One region of the Streptacidiphilus albus JL83 genome, then DNA from elsewhere that is predicted to be linked to it. Evidence: riboswitches for the same ligand, from Rfam matches in the RefSeq annotation. Region 1 holds a riboswitch; each other region holds the start of a gene.
The links. Region 1 has a riboswitch for S-adenosylmethionine ahead of BS75_RS09370 (aminotransferase class V-fold PLP-dependent enzyme). Riboswitches for the same ligand answer to the same signal wherever they lie in the genome.
Positions count from the first base shown of each region.

Region 2: linked by a shared signal. The riboswitch ahead of thrC (threonine synthase) and the one ahead of BS75_RS09370 (aminotransferase class V-fold PLP-dependent enzyme) in region 1 are both predicted to bind S-adenosylmethionine.
Region 3: linked by a shared signal. The riboswitch ahead of BS75_RS52010 (putative leader peptide) and the one ahead of BS75_RS09370 (aminotransferase class V-fold PLP-dependent enzyme) in region 1 are both predicted to bind S-adenosylmethionine.

Region 1 covers NZ_JQML01000001.1:2,159,221-2,165,050, reverse strand. The annotation lists gene ctaE (aa3-type cytochrome oxidase subunit III) at 1-256, opposite strand, end outside; gene BS75_RS09380 (DNA-binding transcriptional response regulator) at 600-1,022, shown strand; gene trpD (anthranilate phosphoribosyltransferase) at 1,131-2,201, shown strand; SAM riboswitch class IV at 2,276-2,411, shown strand; gene BS75_RS09370 (aminotransferase class V-fold PLP-dependent enzyme) at 2,466-3,884, shown strand; gene BS75_RS09365 (Lrp/AsnC family transcriptional regulator) at 3,913-4,194, opposite strand; gene BS75_RS09360 (rhomboid family intramembrane serine protease) at 4,191-5,030, opposite strand; gene BS75_RS09355 (hypothetical protein) at 5,180-5,449, shown strand; gene BS75_RS09350 (NYN domain-containing protein) at 5,553-5,830, shown strand, end outside.
Region 2 covers NZ_JQML01000001.1:4,228,931-4,234,760, reverse strand. The annotation lists gene BS75_RS18185 (alpha,alpha-trehalose-phosphate synthase (UDP-forming)) at 1-687, opposite strand, end outside; gene BS75_RS18180 (glucosyl-3-phosphoglycerate synthase) at 766-1,776, opposite strand; SAM riboswitch class I at 1,945-2,078, shown strand; gene thrC (threonine synthase) at 2,096-3,394, shown strand; gene BS75_RS18170 (MoaD/ThiS family protein) at 3,474-3,752, shown strand; gene BS75_RS18165 (cold-shock protein) at 4,383-4,583, shown strand; gene groL (chaperonin GroEL) at 4,926-5,830, shown strand, end outside.
Region 3 covers NZ_JQML01000001.1:8,893,798-8,899,627, forward strand. The annotation lists gene BS75_RS38595 (hypothetical protein) at 1-94, opposite strand, end outside; gene BS75_RS38600 (nickel-dependent hydrogenase large subunit) at 91-1,875, opposite strand; gene BS75_RS38605 (NADH-quinone oxidoreductase subunit B family protein) at 1,975-3,045, opposite strand; gene BS75_RS38610 (flavin reductase family protein) at 3,253-3,768, opposite strand; gene BS75_RS48845 (hypothetical protein) at 3,765-3,935, opposite strand; gene BS75_RS52365 (putative leader peptide) at 4,069-4,206, opposite strand; SAM riboswitch class IV at 4,310-4,420, shown strand; partial or broken gene BS75_RS52010 (putative leader peptide) at 4,512-4,589, shown strand; partial or broken gene BS75_RS43695 (amino acid ABC transporter permease) at 4,778-5,793, shown strand; gene BS75_RS38620 (amino acid ABC transporter ATP-binding protein) at 5,790-5,830, shown strand, end outside.

The sequences.
Region 1 (5,830 bases):
GGCAGGTGAAGGAGGAGAGCACCAGGACCGTGGTGTTCACCGACGCGAAGGGAACGTCGAGGACATGGTTCTGGGAATGCCAGTAGGCCGTCCCGGTAACCGAACGGAGAGTGAAGTACATCGCGAAGAGGGCCGCGAAGAACATCAGCTCGGATGCCAGCCAGACGATGGTTCCGACGCTGGTGAGGTTCGGCCGGTTGACCGATCCGTGTGCGTGCCCGGTTTCTACTGCAGTTGCTGTCGCCACGACCGACATTATGTCGGTCGCTTATTCCGCCCTCACCTCGGGGGGTGTACCTCGGTGTGTCCGGCTTGTGACGTACCCTCCGACGGACCGACGACCAGGTGGGTAGCCCGAATGGCAGGGGACCGGAGGGCTTTGGGGCCCTGCCGCGACAGGCCGCCGGGTCGCCCGAAATGGTGAACCCCGAGCGGCCGGACGGCTGCGGTCGGCGGACGGCGGGCCGAAAAGCCGGGGGTGGGGCCGGACGGCGGAGGGAACACGGCGCGCGGAGGGCCCGCGGCCTGCTGTTGAGGCGTCAGATACCGGAGTAGCATCCGCGCAGACGCCGAAGTGGTCCCGATCACACCCCAGGGGGATGCGGACGATGGCACTGAACGTTCTTGTCTACAGCGACGACCGCAGCACGCGCGAACAGGTCAGGCTCGCGCTCGGCCGGCGGCCGGCCGCCGACCTGCCCGAGGTCCAGTACTTGGAGTGCGCCACCTCCCCGGCCGTGGTCAAGGCGCTGGACGCGCACGCCAAGGGCAGCGCCCGGCTGGACCTGGTGGTGCTGGACGGCGAGGCGACCCCGGTCGGCGGGATGGGCCTCTGCCGCCAGCTCAAGGACGAGATCTACGGCTGCCCGCCGGTGCTGGTCCTGATCGGCCGTCCGCAGGACTCCTGGCTCGCCGTCTGGAGCCGGGCCGACGCGGCGATCGCGGCGCCGGTGGACCCGGTCGCCCTGGCCGAGACCGCGAGCACCCTGCTCCGGGCGGAGCGGGCGCGGCTGGTCGGCTGAGTCCGGCGGGTGGACCGCGGATCTCGCCCTCTGGGCGGCTCCGCTGTGCCGCACTTTGCAGTCGCTAAGCTGGGGCCCTCCAAATATTACGACTGAGAGGCCACGGCCATGGCGAACGTGCATCCTGCGAACGGCGGCGACAACCCCGTGCAGGCTCGCTCGTGGCCGGAGGTCCTCGGCGCGCTGATCTCCGGCACCGACCTGTCGTCCGGCGACACCGCCTGGGCGATGGACCGGATCATGAGCGGCGAGGCCGGGGACGCGCAGATCGCCGCCTTCCTGGTGGGCCTGCGCGCCAAGGGCGAGACCGTCGAGGAGATCTCCGGCCTGGTCGAGTCCATGTACGCGCACGCCACCGTGATCGAGGTGCCCGGCCGCGCGGTCGACATCGTCGGCACCGGCGGCGACCGGGCCAAGACCGTCAACATCTCCACCATGTCGGCGATCGTCGCGGCCGGGGCCGGCGCGCTGGTCGTCAAGCACGGCAACCGCGCCGCCTCCTCGGCCAGCGGCGCCACCGACGTGCTGGAGAAGCTCGGCGTCAATCTCGGGCTGACGGCGCAGCGGATCGCCGAGGTCGCCGCCGAGGCCGGTATCACCTACTGTCCGGCGCCGGTCTTCCACCCCTCGATGCGGCACGCCGGCTCCACCCGGGTCGCCCTGGGCGTGCCCACCGCCTTCAACCTGCTGGGGCCGCTGACCAACCCGGCCCGGGTCGGCGCCAACGCCGTCGGCTGCTTCGACACCCGGATGGCCGGCCTGATCGCCGGGGTGCTCGCCGGGCGCGGCTCCTCGGCCCTGGTCTTCCGGGGCGACGACGGTCTCGACGAGCTGACCGTCACCGGCACCTCCACCGTCTGGCAGGTGCGCGGCGGCGAGGTCCACCGGACCGTCTTCGACCCGCGCGAGGTCGGCGTCGAGTACGCCCCGATCGAGGCGCTGCGCGGCGCGGACGCCGAGTACAACGCCGGGGTCGCCCGCCGGGTGCTGGCCGGGGAGCGGGGGCCGGTGCGCGACGCGGTGCTGCTCAACTCGGCCTCGGCGCTGGTCGCCCTGGACCAGACCGACGCCCCGCTGGCCGAGCAGCTGGCCGCGGCGATGAAGCGCACCGCGGAGTCCATCGACACCGGCGCGGCGGAGCAGGTGCTGGCCCGCTGGTCCGCCGTCACCCACGGCTGAGGGGCAGCGGCGCGGTCTCGGATGCCGGACAGGGGTTCACCCGAGGGGTGGACCCCGTGGCATACTGACGGACAGGTCACGAGTGACAGCACGCGGTTCGCAGAACCGCACCGGCCCTGGCTAGCTGTCCGGCAACCCTCCTTCCGTGGCGGGGTGCTCCCAGGTGACGACCGGGCCCTACGACGACCCGTCGCAGGGCAAGCGCGGATCCCCCCTTTTTCGGCGTAGCCAGGGATCCACTGGATGCCCTGGAGGGGTCTCGTCATGTCGACGCCGCTTTCTTTCAACAGTGCCGCAGCCAACACCACCGCCGCTGCCGACGCCGTCGCCTGTCCGCCGCTGGCCGTGCTCGGCCGCGACGTCGAGGTCCCGCTGGTCAGCGGCGAGAAGGTGACCTACGCCGCGCTCGACTACGCCGCCAGCGCCCCCGCCCTCCAGCGGGTCTGGGACGACGTCGCCGCCTACGCCCCGTACTACGGCAGCGTGCACCGCGGCGCCGGCTACCTCTCCCAGCTCTCCACCGACCTGTTCGAGCAGAGCCGGGCCACCGTCGCCGACTTCCTCGACCTGCGCGCCGACGACCAGGTCGTCTTCACCCGGGCCACCACCGACTCGCTCAACCTGCTGGCCGGGGCGCTGCCGGCCGGCACCCGGGTCTTCGCCTTCGAGACCGAGCACCACGCCTCGCTGCTGCCCTGGCGCAAGCACGGGCTGACCGTCAGCTACCTGCGCGCCCCGCGCTCGCCGGAGGAGGCGGTGGCGGCCCTGGACGCCGCCCTCGCCGAGGCCGGTGCCGAGGCCGGGGCGGGTCCCGCGCTGGTCTGCGTGACCGGCGCCTCCAATGTCACCGGGGAGATCTGGCCGGTCCGCGAGCTGGCCGCGACCGCCCACCGGCACGGTGCCCGGATCGTCCTGGACGCCGCCCAGCTCGCCCCCCACCACCCGGTGTCGGTGCGGGAGTTGGACGTCGACTGGGTCGCCTTCTCGGGCCACAAGCTGTACGCGCCCTTCGGCGCGGGGGTGCTGGCCGGCCGCAGCGACTGGCTCGACGCCGCCGAGCCCTACCTGGCCGGCGGCGGCGCCAGCCGCACCGTCGCCCGCGAGGCGGACGGCTCGGTCGCGGTCGAGTGGCACCAGGGCCCGTCCCGGCACGAGGCCGGATCGCCGAACGTCATCGGCGCCTACTCCATCGCCTCCGCCTGCCGGGCGCTGACCGAGGCCGGCTTCGACCGGCTGGTCGCCCGGGAACAGCAGCTGATCGCCCGGCTGCGGGCGGGGCTCGCGGACATCCCCGAGGTGCGGGTGCTCACCCTGTTCGGGGACGCCCACCCGCGCGTCGGCGTGCTCTCCTTCGTGGTCCAGGGCTGGAACAGCTCGCACTTCTCCGCCGCGCTCTCGGCCGAGTACGGCATCGGCGTCCGCGACGGACTGTTCTGCGCCCACCCGCTGGTGCGCACCCTGCTCGGCGGCGAGGAGGCGGCCCCGTCCGAGTGCGGGGCCCCCGAGGCCTCGCTGCCGGGGGAGCGCAGCCTCAACGCGATCCGGGTGAGCTTCGGCGCGGGGACCCCCGACGAGCACGTGGAGCGCTTCGTCGCCGCCGTGCGCGAGCTGGTCACCCAGGGCGCGCAGTGGGCCTACCGGACCGAGGGCGGGCGCTGCGTCCCGGACACCCGCCGGGTCTGACCGCCCGCGGCCCTCGCGGCCGGCCTGCTCAGCCGTCGAGCCCCAGGGCGAAGGCGGCGTCCAGGTCGTGCCGCGAGTAGGTGCGGAAGGCGATGTGGGTCTCGGTCTGCTCCACGCCGGGCACCTTGTTCAGCAGGCCGGGGATCACGTCGGCCAGGTCCTCGTGCGCCCGCACCCGGACCATCGCCACCAGGTCGTAGGTGCCGGTGACGGAGTAGACCTCGCTGACGCCCTCCAGCGCCGCGATGGTCTCGGCGATCTCGGGGATCCGGTCGACACTGGCCTTGACGAGCACGATCGCGGTGATCACTGGAGGGTCTCCTGGGACGGTGGGAGGGACGGTGGAAGGGCGGACGGCCCAGCGTAGCCGCGCCGTCGGCAGTAGAGCAGCCAGGCGAAGAGGAAGCCCCCGGTGAAGCCGATCAGGTGCGCCACGTACGCCACGTCGGGCTGCCCGGCGGCGGCGCTGCGCACCGAGAGGGCCTGGATCGCGAACCACAGCACCAGCACCAGCCAGGCCGGGAACCGCAGCGGCAGGAACAGCAGCAGCGGGATCACGACGGTCACCCGCGCCCTCGGGTAGAGCCGCAGGCAGGCGCCCAGCACCCCGGCGATCGCCCCCGAGGCCCCCACCAGGCTGACCGTGCCGTTGGCGCCGTGCTGCTCCACCAGCGCGTAGCCGTAGGTCGCCAGGTAGCCGACGGCGACATAGAAGAGGAGGAAGGAGAGCCGTCCCATCCTGGCCTCGACCAGGGTGCCGAAGACGTACAGGAAGATCATGTTGCCGAGCAGGTGCACCCAGCCGGCGTGCACGAACATCGCGCTGAGCACCGAGAGCGCCGGGACGCCCAGGGACTCCCCGGGCCCGGCCCGGTTGTCCAGCAGCTCGCGCGGGACCACTCCCCAGTGCTGGTAGTAGGCCGCGATCGCGGCGGCGCGGTGCGCGCCCTCCCCGTACAGCGGGTCGAGCCCGGAGACCGGCCCGATCAGGAACACCACGCTGTTGACGGCGATCAGCAGACAGGTCACCAGCGGCAGCCGGCGGAGCCGTCCGTCCGTCCCGGCGGTGGCCGCCGTGCGCAGCAGGCCGGTCGCGCGCAGGGTCCACGGGCGGGCGGGCGGGGGTGCGCCGGAGAAGGGGAGCATGTCCCAAGCATTCCTTGACCGGACAAAAACGACACCGTCGGCTGCGGCGTGTGGGGGACGGTGCCGCACCGTCACGGGGAGGCCCTAGGGTTGCTCGGGTAGCCGTGTCCGGCCTGCTCCGGACGCCCCGCGAACCGAGAGGACGCCCCATGTCTGTCCCCCTGCCCACCGAGGGGACCCGGTGGCGCTGCACCCTGTGCGGCAACCTGACCCGTTTCGACGTCACCCGCTCCTCCCGGGTGGTCGAGTTCGTCCACCTCGACCTCGCCGGCGAGCCCCGGGTCGAGGAGCAGGAGGTGCTCAGCGAGACCGTCGAGTCGGTGCGCTGCCGCTGGTGCAGTGCGGTGGACCAGATCGAGTTGGTCGACCGGCCCGGCGCCGAGGCCGAGGCGGCGGCGCAGGCGGCCCGGACCGAGTAGGACAGCGGGTTCGAGCAGTGGCGGAGTGACGACTGGGGGGCGGGACGGGCGAGAATAGGTCAACGGGCCGGTGCGGCCCGGCGACCGGATCGGAGTACGGGACGTGGTGGAGAGAGCCAGGGCGGACGCCGCCGAGGGCCTGGGAGGGCCCGACGGCGCGGCGCCGGTCCCTGCCGTGCCGGCCGGCCCCGGCGCGGATGCCGGGGCCACAGCGGACGCCGGGGCCACTGCGGACGCCGGGCCCGCGGCGGAGACCGCCGCGCCGCCGGAGGAGCAGCTCGACCGCCCGCTGCCGGAGGGCGTGCGGCGGCGGGTGGTGGGCATCGCCGCCGACGCGCTGGCCGCCGTCCCCTCCGCCGAGCTGCCCGCCCGGCTGCGCCC
Region 2 (5,830 bases), 2.1 Mb from region 1:
CTCGCGGCGGTCGACGGCGGCGCCGAGCACCGCCTCGCAGCAGTCGGCGAAGGCGGCGGCCCAGCGGCGGGTCAGGAACCCGGCGCGGTCCGCGCCGAGGATGCCGGCCAGCACCTGCGCGGCGACGTCGTCGGGCAGCAGCCGGTAGTAGTCCGGCGGGGCCCAGGGGGTGTGCGAGAAGTGGCCGATCCGCAGGTCGGGGCGGAGCTCGCGGAGCAGCCGGGGGGTCAGCGAGAGGTGGTAGTCCTGGACCATCACCGTGGCGCCGGGGGTGGCGGCCTCGGCCAGCGCCTCGGCGAAGGCCCGGTTGTAGGCCTGGTAGGAGGCCCACTCGCGGCGGAAGGAGGCGCCGAAGACCGGAGTGGTCGGGGTGTTGAAGATCAGGTGGTGGACGAACCAGAGGGTCGAGTTGGCGATGCCGTTGTAGGCGCGGGCGAAGGTGCCGGCGTCGATGTCCAGCATCCGGACCGAGGGGTCGGTGAGCCCCTGCCGGGTGGCGGCGCGGTCGCCCTCGGACAACGCCGCGCAGACCCAGACCGAGTCCACCTCTTCGCCGATCGCGGACAGCCCGGACACCAGTCCGCCGCCGCCGCGGCGCGCGGTGAGCTCACCGTCGTCCTCGATGCTGTAGGAGACCGGCCCCCGGTTGGAGGCGAGCAGGATCCGTGCCGGGCTTGCTTCGACCATGGTTGAGAGCCTTGCCTTGCGGGGAGGGGGCCAAACCCGCCGTCCGGGCGGTTGCTGCACGGGTGTTCAGTATTCGTACTACCGTCCACCGGTGTTCGGGCCCGCGTTCTGCCGCCGGTGCCCGGTGGAGCGGTACTCGGGCAGGGTGACCACGGGTGGGCGGTCGAGGCCCGGTATCCCGACCGTGGTCGGGGCGAAGCCCTCCGGCGTCCGGGTGAACTGGGTCAGCCTCGGGGTGACCAGGTCGTCGGCGGCCTTCAGCCGGTCGGTCCTGGCCAGCCGGTCCAGCGCGGTGCGGTAGATGGTCGCGGCCATCCGGCCCAGTGCCTGGGCGTCCTGGTGCCGGTGGTGCCGCACGCCCACGTCGACCTGGGCCAGGGCGTCCAGCCCGGCCAGCTCCAGCGCGTCCACCAGCAGGCCCAGCTCCACCCCGTAGCCGGTGGCGAAGGGCAGCCGCTCCAGCAGCGAGCGCCGGGCCGCGTACTCGCCGCCCAGCGGTTGGACGAAGCCGGCCAGCAGCGGCCAGTGCAGGTTCAGCAGCGGCCGGGCCACCAGCTCGGTCACCCGGCCGCCGCCGGCCGGGATGGACACCGTCTCGGTGTCCAGCGGCCGGTCGTACATCGCCTTGACGAAGGCCACGCCCGGGTCGGTCAGCAGCGGGCCGACGATCCCGGAGACGAAGGCGGAGGAGAACTCGCGCAGGTCGGCGTCGATGAAGCAGACGATGTCGCCCTCGGTAGCCAGCAGCGAGCGCCACAGCACCTCGCCCTTGCCGGGCTCGGCCGGCAGCCGGGGCAGGATCGCGTCGCGGTGCACCACCCGGGCCCCGGCCCGGGCCGCCGCCGGGGCGGTCCCGTCGGTGGATCCCGAGTCGACCACCACCAGCTCGTCCACCAGCGGGCACCGCTCCATCAGGTCCCGGCGGATGGCCGCGACGATCCCGCCGACCGTGGCCTCCTCGTCCAGGGCCGGCAGCACCACGCTGACGGTGCTGCCGGTGGCCCGCTTGGCCGCCAGCAGGTCCGACAGCGGCCGGTCGGCAGCCGTCCAGGAGCGGCGGCGCAGCCAGTCCGCGACCTCGTCAAGCACAGGACTCCTCTTGGTGATCCGCGTCTCGCCTCGCGGACGATCGTGATCCGGCCGGGGGGCTTCGGTTACAGTCTTGGGGACACGGCACGCCCGCTGCACGGGGGGTGCCCAGTCTTACGCACAAATGCGCACCGGCGCCGACCGACAGGTCGCGACCGGACGCCATAGAGCTCATCCAGAGGGACTGAGGGAACGGCCCGTTGAAGTCCCGGCAACCCTCCTGCCAGCACAAGCCGTACCGGCGCTGGTGGGGAAGGTGCCAATTCCGTCCTGCGGCGAACACGCCGCGGGGAAGATGAGGAGAGAGGGCCTCGCCATCATGGCTGTCACCGCCGTAGCACCCGTCGCGCCCGTCGCGCCCACCACCGACCAGCCCTTCGGCCCCGCCGTCGCCCTGTCCTGCCGGGAGTGCGGAGCGCGCTCGCCGCTGGCCCCCGACTTCGCCTGTACCGAGTGCTTCGGACCGCTCGAGGTGGCCTACGAGCTGCCGGTCGGCGACCCCGAGGCACTGCGCGCCCGGATCGAGGCGGGCCCCACCAACATCTGGCGCTACGCGCCGCTGCTCCCGGTCCCGGTCGACGTGGCCGAGCACCCCGGCCTGAACCCCGGTTGGACCAAGCTGGTCAAGGCCGACAACCTGGCCCGCGAGCTGGGCGTCACCGGCGGCCTGTACGTCAAGGACGACTCCGGCAACCCGACCCACTCCTTCAAGGACCGGGTCGTCGCGATCGCCGTCGAGGCCGCCCGCACCTTCGGCTTCACCACTCTCTCCTGCTCCTCCACCGGCAACCTGGCCGGCGCGGTGGGCGCGGCGGCGGCCCGCACCGGGCTGCGCTCCTGCGTCTTCATCCCGCACGACCTGGAGCAGGGCAAGGTCGTCATGGCCGCGGTCTACGGCGGCGAGCTGGTCGGCATCGAGGGCAACTACGACGATGTGAACCGCTTCTGCTCGGAGCTGATCGGCGACCCGGCCGGCGAGGGCTGGGGCTTCGTCAACGTCAACCTCCGCCCCTACTACGGCGAGGGCTCGAAGACGCTGGCCTACGAGATCTGCGAGCAGCTCGGCTGGCGGCTGCCGGACCAGCTGGTGATCCCGATCGCCTCGGGCTCCCAGCTCACCAAGATCGACAAGGGGCTGAAGGAGCTCATCGCCCTCGGCCTGGTCGAGGACAAGCCCTACAAGATCTTCGGCGCCCAGGCCGAGGGCTGCTCCCCGGTGTCGGTCGCCTTCAAGGCCGGCCGCGACGTGATCCGCCCGCAGAAGCCGGACACCATCGCCAAGTCCCTCGCCATCGGCAACCCCGCCGACGGCCCCTACGTCCTGGACATCTGCCGCCGCACCGGCGGCGCGGTCGAGGACGTCGACGACGCGCAGATCGTGGACGCCATCAAGCTGCTGGCGCGGACCGAGGGCATCTTCGCGGAGACCGCGGGCGGCGTGACCGTCGGCGTGCTGCGCAAGCTCATCGAGAACGGCCTGCTCGACCCGGCCGCCGAGACCGTCGTGCTGAACACCGGCGACGGCCTGAAGACGCTGGACGCGGTGGAGGCCACCACCGGCCTGTCCGCCACCATCCGCCCCACCCTGGACTCGTTCCGCGAGGCCGGACTCGGGTGACCGAGCGTAGCGGGGGAACCGATCAGGGAGCGCGGCGCCCGCAGCCGTCTCCGAACGAAGTCAGGTCAGGAGCTAGAGCATGAGCGTTTCCGTCCGCATTCCGACCATCCTGCGCACCTACACCGGCGGCGCGGCCGAGGTGAAGGCCGAGGGCGCGACCCTGGCCGCGGTCATCGCCGACCTGGAGGCCAACCACGCCGGTATCGGCGGCCGGATCCTGGACGACACCGGCAAGCTGCGCCGTTTCGTCAATGTGTACGTGAACGACGACGACGTTCGGTTCGCGGACGGCCTGGAGACGGCCACCGCGGACGGCGCGAATGTGTCGATCATTCCCGCCGTGGCCGGCGGCTGCTGATCACCGGCGGCAACTGCAGGTAATTCCGGAACCGGGTCCCCTGAATTCCCAGGGACCCGGTTCCGCTGTTCCGGGGCGCCGGCAAAGGGCGCACACAATAGGACCGGAAGGTTCCGATCCTCTTTCCGATACGGAGCGTGCTGGAGCACCGCGCGGCGTCGGGTGCTCCGCGACAGCGGTAGAGTGGCCGAGGGCCGCTCGGGCAGCGTTGCTTTTCGGCCGTCGCTTTCCGTACGCCGCTTTCGGGCCGCTGTCCGGTCCTGTACCGCCGGCACCACGTTCGAACCGCGCCGCGCCCACCGGGTCCCCGGCTTCCGCCGCCCGGGTCCCCCGTGCCGCTCCTGCCCGCCCCGGCCCGGCAGTCCCGGCCGGACTGCGGCCCGGCGTCAGAATTTACAGTTCTTTTTGTCCTGCTGGTCCGCTATGTCCGGACCGTATTGCGCGGGTTTGTTGGCGTTCGCCGGCACCTGTCCGATAACACCCTCCAAGAATTAACCGCCTTATGCCCTGTTGCAGAGGGCATCGGAGTGGATACATTCAGCGTCGGTCGGAGCGTTGCGCAGCGCGCAGTAGCCCGGCCCGGACCGCGGAGTGCGGACCGTGAAAGGGCCAGTAATAGGGGAGTTTGGAATGGCTCAGGGCACCGTCAAGTGGTTCAACGCGGAGAAGGGGTACGGCTTCATCGCGGTCGACGGTGGTGCGGACGTGTTCGTCCACTACAGCGCGATCCAGATGGACGGGTACCGGTCGCTCGAAGAGGGCCAGCGAGTCGAGTTCGAGATCTCGCAGGGTCAGAAGGGTCCGCAGGCGGACATGGTCCGCGTGGTGTGACCTGGTCGGGTGATCGCTGACTAGACATGACCGGCCGAGCCTCGTTCCGAACGAAGCAGTGACGCAGGTCTTCCGCCAGGCCCGCACCCTTCGGGGGTGCGGGCCTGGCGGCTTTGGCCGTCCGCTCCCGCCCCGCTCCCGCAGCGCCACCCCCCGAGCCGCTTGCACTCAAGGGGGTCGAGTGCTAATCATTGGCGTTAGCACTCTGAGGTAGAGAGTGACAACGGGCCGGGTAGGTGAGGCCCCGGGCGCGACGGGAAGTGACCGTCGCCGGCCGGGTCCGTCCGTCGCGGGCGCCAGCGCGGTCCACACGCAGCCACCCTGTCCGGGAGGACCACTTCCATGGCCAAGATCATTGCGTTTAACGAGGAAGCTCGTCGCGGCCTTGAGCGCGGGATGAACCAGCTCGCCGACGCTGTCAAGGTCACGCTCGGCCCCAAGGGCCGCAACGTCGTCCTGGAGAAGAAGTGGGGCGCCCCCACGATCACCAACGACGGTGTCTCCATCGCCAAGGAGATCGAGCTCGAGGACCCGTACGAGAAGATCGGTGCCGAGCTCGTCAAGGAGGTCGCCAAGAAGACGGACGACGTCGCTGGCGACGGCACCACCACCGCCACCGTGCTGGCCCAGGCGCTCGTGCGCGAGGGCCTGCGCAACGTCGCCGCCGGCGCCAACCCGATGGCGCTGAAGCGCGGCATCGAGAAGGCCGTCGCCGCCGTCTCGGCGCAGCTCCTGGAGCTGGCGAAGGACGTGGAGACCAAGGAGCAGATCGCCTCCACCGCCTCCATCTCCGCCGCTGACCCGCAGATCGGCGAGCTCATCGCCGAGGCGATGGACAAGGTCGGCAAGGAAGGCGTCATCACCGTCGAGGAGTCGCAGACCTTCGGTCTGGAGCTTGAGCTCACCGAGGGCATGCGCTTCGACAAGGGCTTCATCTCGGCCTACTTCGCCACCGACCTGGAGCGTATGGAGACGTCCTTCGACGACCCGTACATCCTGATCGCCAACTCCAAGATCGGCGGGGTCAAGGACCTGCTCCCGATCCTGGAGAAGGTCATGCAGTCCGGCAAGCCGCTGCTGATCATCGCCGAGGACGTCGAGGGCGAGGCCCTGTCGACCCTGGTGGTCAACAAGATCCGCGGCACCTTCAAGTCCGTCGCCGTCAAGGCCCCGGGCTTCGGCGACCGCCGCAAGGCCATGCTCGGTGACATCGCCATCCTCACCGGTGGCACGGTCATCTCCGAGGA
Region 3 (5,830 bases), 6.7 Mb from region 1:
CGGTGGCGGCGAGGTGCTCCAGCACCTCCTCGACCCGGCGTCCGGCCTCCTCCGCGCTCACCGGCGGCGCGGCGGTGGCCGCCCCGGCGCTCATCCGCCCATTCCGCTCAGCCCGGTGGGCACGTGCAGCTGCTGCACGGTCTTCCCGCCGCCGACGTACATGTGGACGCCGCAGGGCAGACAGGGGTCGAAGCTGCGGACGGCGCGCATGATGTCGATGCCCTTGAAGTTCTCCGGGGTGTTCTCCTCGAAGATGGGCGTGTTCTGGACCGCGTCCTCGTAGGGTCCTGGGGTGCCGTAGCTGTCGCGGACGCTGGCGTTCCACGGGGTCGGCGGGTAGGGGTGGTAGTTGGCGATCTTGCCGTCGCGGATCACCATGTGGTGCGAGAGCACGCCGCGGACGGCCTCGGTGAAGCCCACGCCCAGGCCCTCGTCCGGGACCTCGAACTTCTCCCAGGTCTGGGTGCGCCCGGCGCGGACCTCGGCCAGCCCCTTCTCGGCGAAGTGCAGCGCCACGGCGGCGGCGTAGGCCTGGAAGTAGGTCCGGGCGCGGTTGCGCTCCAGCGCGTTGCTCCACTTCGGGATCTTCCACTCGAAGGTGGTCTCCGGCTTGGTCATGGTCCTCGGCAGGTTGATCACCACGCTGTGGCCGGTGGCCTTGACGTAGCCGATGTCGACCAGCCCGGAGAGCGCGGTGGACCACAGCCGGGCGATCGGGCCGCCGCCGGTGTCCAGCGCCAGGTAGTCCTTGCCGTCGAACCAGCGCGGGGACATCACCCAGCTGTACTTGTCGTCGAAGTTGCGCTTCTGCGGGTCCGGGATGGTGTGCTGGTTCCAGGGGTGGCGCGGGTCGACCGGGTTGCCCAGCGGGTCGTGGGTGACGAACTGCTCCTTGCCCTCCCAGTCCTGGTAGTAGGAGCTGCCGAGCAGGATCCGGATGCCGAGGTTGATCTCGGTCAGGTCGTTGGTGACCAGCTTGCCGTCGACCACGATGCCGGGGGTGACGAACATCCGCCGGCCCCAGTCGGTCATGTTGCGGTAGGTGAAGTCGCAGTACTCCGGGTCGTTCAGCGCGCCCCAGCAGCCGAGCAGCACCCGGCGGCGGCCGACCTCCTCGTAGCCGGGCAGCGCCTCGTAGAAGAAGTCGAAGAGGTCGTCGTGGAGCGGGACGACCCGCTTCATGAACTCCACGTAGCGCATCAGCCGACTGAGGTAGTCGGTGAAGAGCTGGACCGAGGCGATGGTGCCGACCCCGCCGGGGTAGAGCGTGGAGGGGTGCACATGGCGTCCCTCCATCAGGCAGAACATCTCCCGGGTGTACCGGCTGACCTGGAGCGCCTCGCGGTAGAACTCGCCCTCGATCGGGTTGAGCGAGCGCATGATGTCGGCGATGGTCCTGTAGCCGTGCTCGCCGGCGTGCGGGGCCGGGGTGCGCTCGGCCAGCTCCAGCACGCCGGGGTTGGTCTCCTTCACCATCCGCTCGCAGTAGTCGACCCCGACCAGGTTCTCCTGGAAGATGTTGTGGTCGAACATGTACTCGGCGGACTCGCCCAGGTTGATGATCCACTCGCCCAGGTGCGGCGGCTTCACCCCGTAGGCCATGTTCTGCGCGTAGACCGAGCAGGTGGCGTGGTTGTCGCCGCAGATGCCGCAGATCCTGCTGGTGATGAAGTGCGCGTCCCGGGGGTCCTTGCCGCGCATGAAGACGCTGTAGCCGCGGAAGACCGACGAGGTGCTGTAGCACTCGGCGACCTTCTTCTGCTTGAAGTCGATCTTCGTGTGGATGCCGAGGCTGCCCACGATCCGGGTGATCGGATCCCAGGACATCTCCACCAGACCACTGCCGTCCGGGGCTGCCTTCGTCGTCGGTGCCATCGTGTCTGCCGTGCCCTTCTCTGGTGCCGGGGTGCTGTCGGAGGTGCTGCGGGTGGCGGAAGGGGGGAGCGCGCGCGGCGCTCCCCCCTCAGCGTGCGGTCACCAGGGCGGGCGGTAGCCGGTGGTGAGCTTCTCGCCGCGGTGCCGCCACTTGGGCTCCTTGTCCACGGTCGCGAGCGTGATCGCCCGCAGCTTGCGGATCACCGAGCCGTAGGCCGCGCTGGCGGTGCTGGAGACCTTGCCGCCGGGGGGCTCGTCCATGAACGGCATGAACTTGTCCGGGAAGCCGGGCATGGTGCAGGCGATGCAGATGCCGCCGACGTTCGGACAGCCGCCGATCCCGTTCATCCAGCCGCGCTTGGGCACGTTGCACTTCACCACCGGGCCCCAGCAGCCCAGCTTCACCAGGCACTTGGGGGAGTCGTAGGTGCTCGCGAACTGCCCCTGCTCGTAGTAGCCGGCCCGGTCGCAGCCCTCGTGGACGGTCGCGCCGAAGAGCCAGGACGGCCGCAGGTGCTCGTCCAACGGGATCATCGGAGCCGCACCGGTCGCCTGGTGGAGCAGGTAGACCAGGGTCTCCGAGAAGTTGTCCGGCTGGATCGGGCAGCCCGGAACGCAGACGATCGGGATCCCGGCCTTGGACTTCCAGTCCCAGCCCAGGTAGTCGGGCACACCCATGGCGCCGGTCGGGTTGCCGGCCATGGCGTGGATGCCGCCGTAGGCGGCGCAGGTGCCGATCGCCACCACGGCCAGCGCCTTGGGCGCGAGCCGGTCGATCCACTCGCTGGTGGTGATCGGCTGGCCGGTCTCGGGATCGTCGCCGAAGCCGCACCAGTAGCCCTCGGGCTTGATCGCCTCATTGGGGATCGAGCCCTCGATGACCAGGACGAAGGGGTCGATCTCGCCCCGCTCGCCCTTGAAGAACCACTCGATGAAGTTGTCCGCCCCCTGGACCGGACCGCACTCGAAGTCGATCAGCGGCCAGTGCACGGCGATCTTCGGCAGACCGGGCAGCACGCTGAGCGCGATCTCCTCGATGCTGGGCTGGGTTGCCGCGGTCAGGGAGACCGAGTCTCCGTCGCAGCTCAGCCCGGCGTTGATCCACAGGATATGGATCGGTGACTCCTGTTCGGCGACGGGATCGGCCGCCACCGGGGACGGTGCATTCATGGGGATTCCTCCTCGGGGAGGCGTGGGACAAGACCCGCATGTCAGGCACCAGCGTGCTGTGCGCAGCCGTCCGGTGCCGCGTCGAAGGGGGCCGAACCGGTGACGCGGCCGTCGGGGGAGGCGCCGGGCGCAGACAGAAGCCCCCGGCGGCGGCCGCTCGGGGAGAGCGGCCACCGCCGGGGGCGGAGCGGACGTGGGGCGGGCGGGTCAGGCGGCTTCGAGCCGGCGGAAGCCGCCGGAGTGGAAGACCAGCGGCGGAACGGTGGCGTCGGCGTCCAGCCAGTGCACCCGGAGCAGGACGATGTCGTGGTCCCCGGCCCGGATCAGCTGCTCGACGCTGCAGTCCAGCCAGGCGCTGGCGCCCTCGACCAGGACGGCGCCGTCGCCGGTGGCGCGCCAGTCCACCGAGGCGAACCGGTCGGTCCCGCGCCCCGCCAACTCGCGGCAGGCCTGCTCCTGGTGCGCGCCGAGGACGCTGACACCAAGTCGGCTGCTGCCGCGCAGCGCCGGCCAGGTGGAGGAGGTGTGCGCGATGCAGACCGAGACCAGCGGCGGGTCCAGCGACACCGAGGTGAACGAGTTGGCGGCGATGCCCACGGGGGCGCCGTCCACCAGTGCCGCGAGCGCGGTCACGCCGGTCGGGAAGGCGCCGAAGACCCGCCGGAGCTCGGTCGGGTGCAGGGCCTGGTGGACCGCCTCGGACACCGCCTGGCGCACGGTCATCGGGTCACCCGGCCGGTGCTGCCCAGCTCGACCGACACCGGTCCGTGGTCGGTGAGTTCGAGGGCGGGTCCGGATCGACGGCCGGTCGGTGCGGCGGCGACCGGCTGGGCCGGCTCCGGGGTTCGGGACCGGCGCCCGGGGTTGCCGGCGAGGACGACAACGCTCACGGCGTTCTCCTTCAAGGCGTGCGGAAGCGCTCGCACCGCGTGGACGCGGGAGCGCGGAGAGCTGGGGACGGTGCCCGTGGCCGGGGGTGCGGCGGCAGCGGCGTCGGTGGGGCCGGCGAGCGGGGCCGCGGGCTCAGGCAACCGGACAGAGAGCGCTGGAGCTGCGCTGGAGGTCGATGTGGCGTCGCGAGTAGCTGCCGACGGAGCGATGCACTGCGGGTCCCCTCCTGCTGCGTACTCGCGGCTGCGGGCTGCCCGGCCCCGGCCTCACCCTGGCTTCGCCTCACCGTAACTCCGGCCCGGCTTCGAACACAATCCCTCACCTGCTGGGACGGGCATTGCCCAAAGTCCGCCGAGCCGTTAGCGTGAGCCCTGGTTATGAGCGTCAGCGACAAGCCCTGGTTGGCTGACCAGCAACCCTCGTCCGCGGTGGGGTGCTCCAGGTGACGACCCGACAGGACAGCTCCGTCCTGTAAGCGCGAGGCCCGCAGGGGCCCGAGGGCCGGGAGGTGATCCGCGATGCAGGCACGACGCCCCGTCCATGGCGGCGCCCCGCGGCCGCGCGGGTTCTCCCGGCTCATGGTGGCCCGTCTGCATGTGGACCTGCTCCGGGTGAGCAGCGCGCTGTGTCCGAGGACCGCCCCGGTCCGCTGACCCTCCCGGTCGGCCGATCGCTCCGGCGCCGGTAGGCGCCGACCCCCCTTCCCGCAGGCCCGCTCCGGCCCGCGACCTCGTGGTCGTGCCGTGGCGGCCCGGGTCGACCATGCCCTCATCCCGCACACCGCCGCGCCGGCGCACCTCGGCGCGGCGCCGTGCACCCCTGGGACGGAAAGCACACCACCATGAGCAGCCCCGACACTTCGGCGCGGACATCCGCCGCCCCGGAACCACCCCCGACGCCCCGGCCCGCCACGGTGACATCCGCCGGCCGCCCCACCGACGAGCAACTGCTGGGCGCGCGGCTGGTCCCGCTGCGCCGCCCGGGCGCTGGGCCGCCGCGCTGGCGCTGCTGGTGCTGTTCGCGATGCTGGTCCACACCGTGCTGACCAACAGCCGCTTCCAGTGGGGCACGGTCGGCGACTACTTCCTCAACGGCTCGATCCTGCAGGGGCTCGCGCTGACGCTCTGGCTCACCGCCGCGGTGATGGCCACGGGCTACCTGCTCGGGATCGGGGTGGCCGTGATGCGGCTGTCGCGGAACCCGGTGCTGACCTCGCTCAGCTTCGGCTTCGTCTGGCTGGTCCGCTCCGTCCCGATTCTGGTTCAGCTGCTCTTCTGGTACGAACTCGCCTCGCTCTACCCGCAGTTGTCCTTCGGCATCCCGTTCGGCCCGGAGTTCGCCACGGTCCGGACGGCGCACCTCTTCAGCGGTGTCCTGGCCGCATACGTGGGACTGAGCCTGGACGTCGCGGCCTTCTCCTCGGAGATCGTCCGGGGTGGCATCCTCTCGGTCGACCCCGGGCAGGCCGAGGCCGCCCAGGCGCTCGGCCTCGGCAGGGCGCGGATCCTGCGGCGGATCGTGCTGCCGCAGGCGATGCCGGCCGTCGTGCCGGCCTCCGGCAACCTGCTGATCGGGATGCTCAAGGCCACCTCGATCGTCAGCGTCATCGCGGTCCAGGACCTGCTCTACTCGGCACAGTTGATCTACAATCAGAACTTCCTGATCGTCCCGCTGCTGCTGGTCACCACCCTCTGGTACATCATCCTGACCACGGTGCTGTCGATCGGTCAGTTCTACGTCGAGCGCCACTTCGCCAGGGGCCGCCGACGCACCGCCGACCGGGGCTTCTGGCAGCTCTTCCGGGGCAACGTCCCGCTGCTCGGGCGCGGCGACGGCAAGTTCGCGGGGCTCTCATGAGCGCCGCCGACGCAGCGCTGGTGCGGATCAGAGGGCT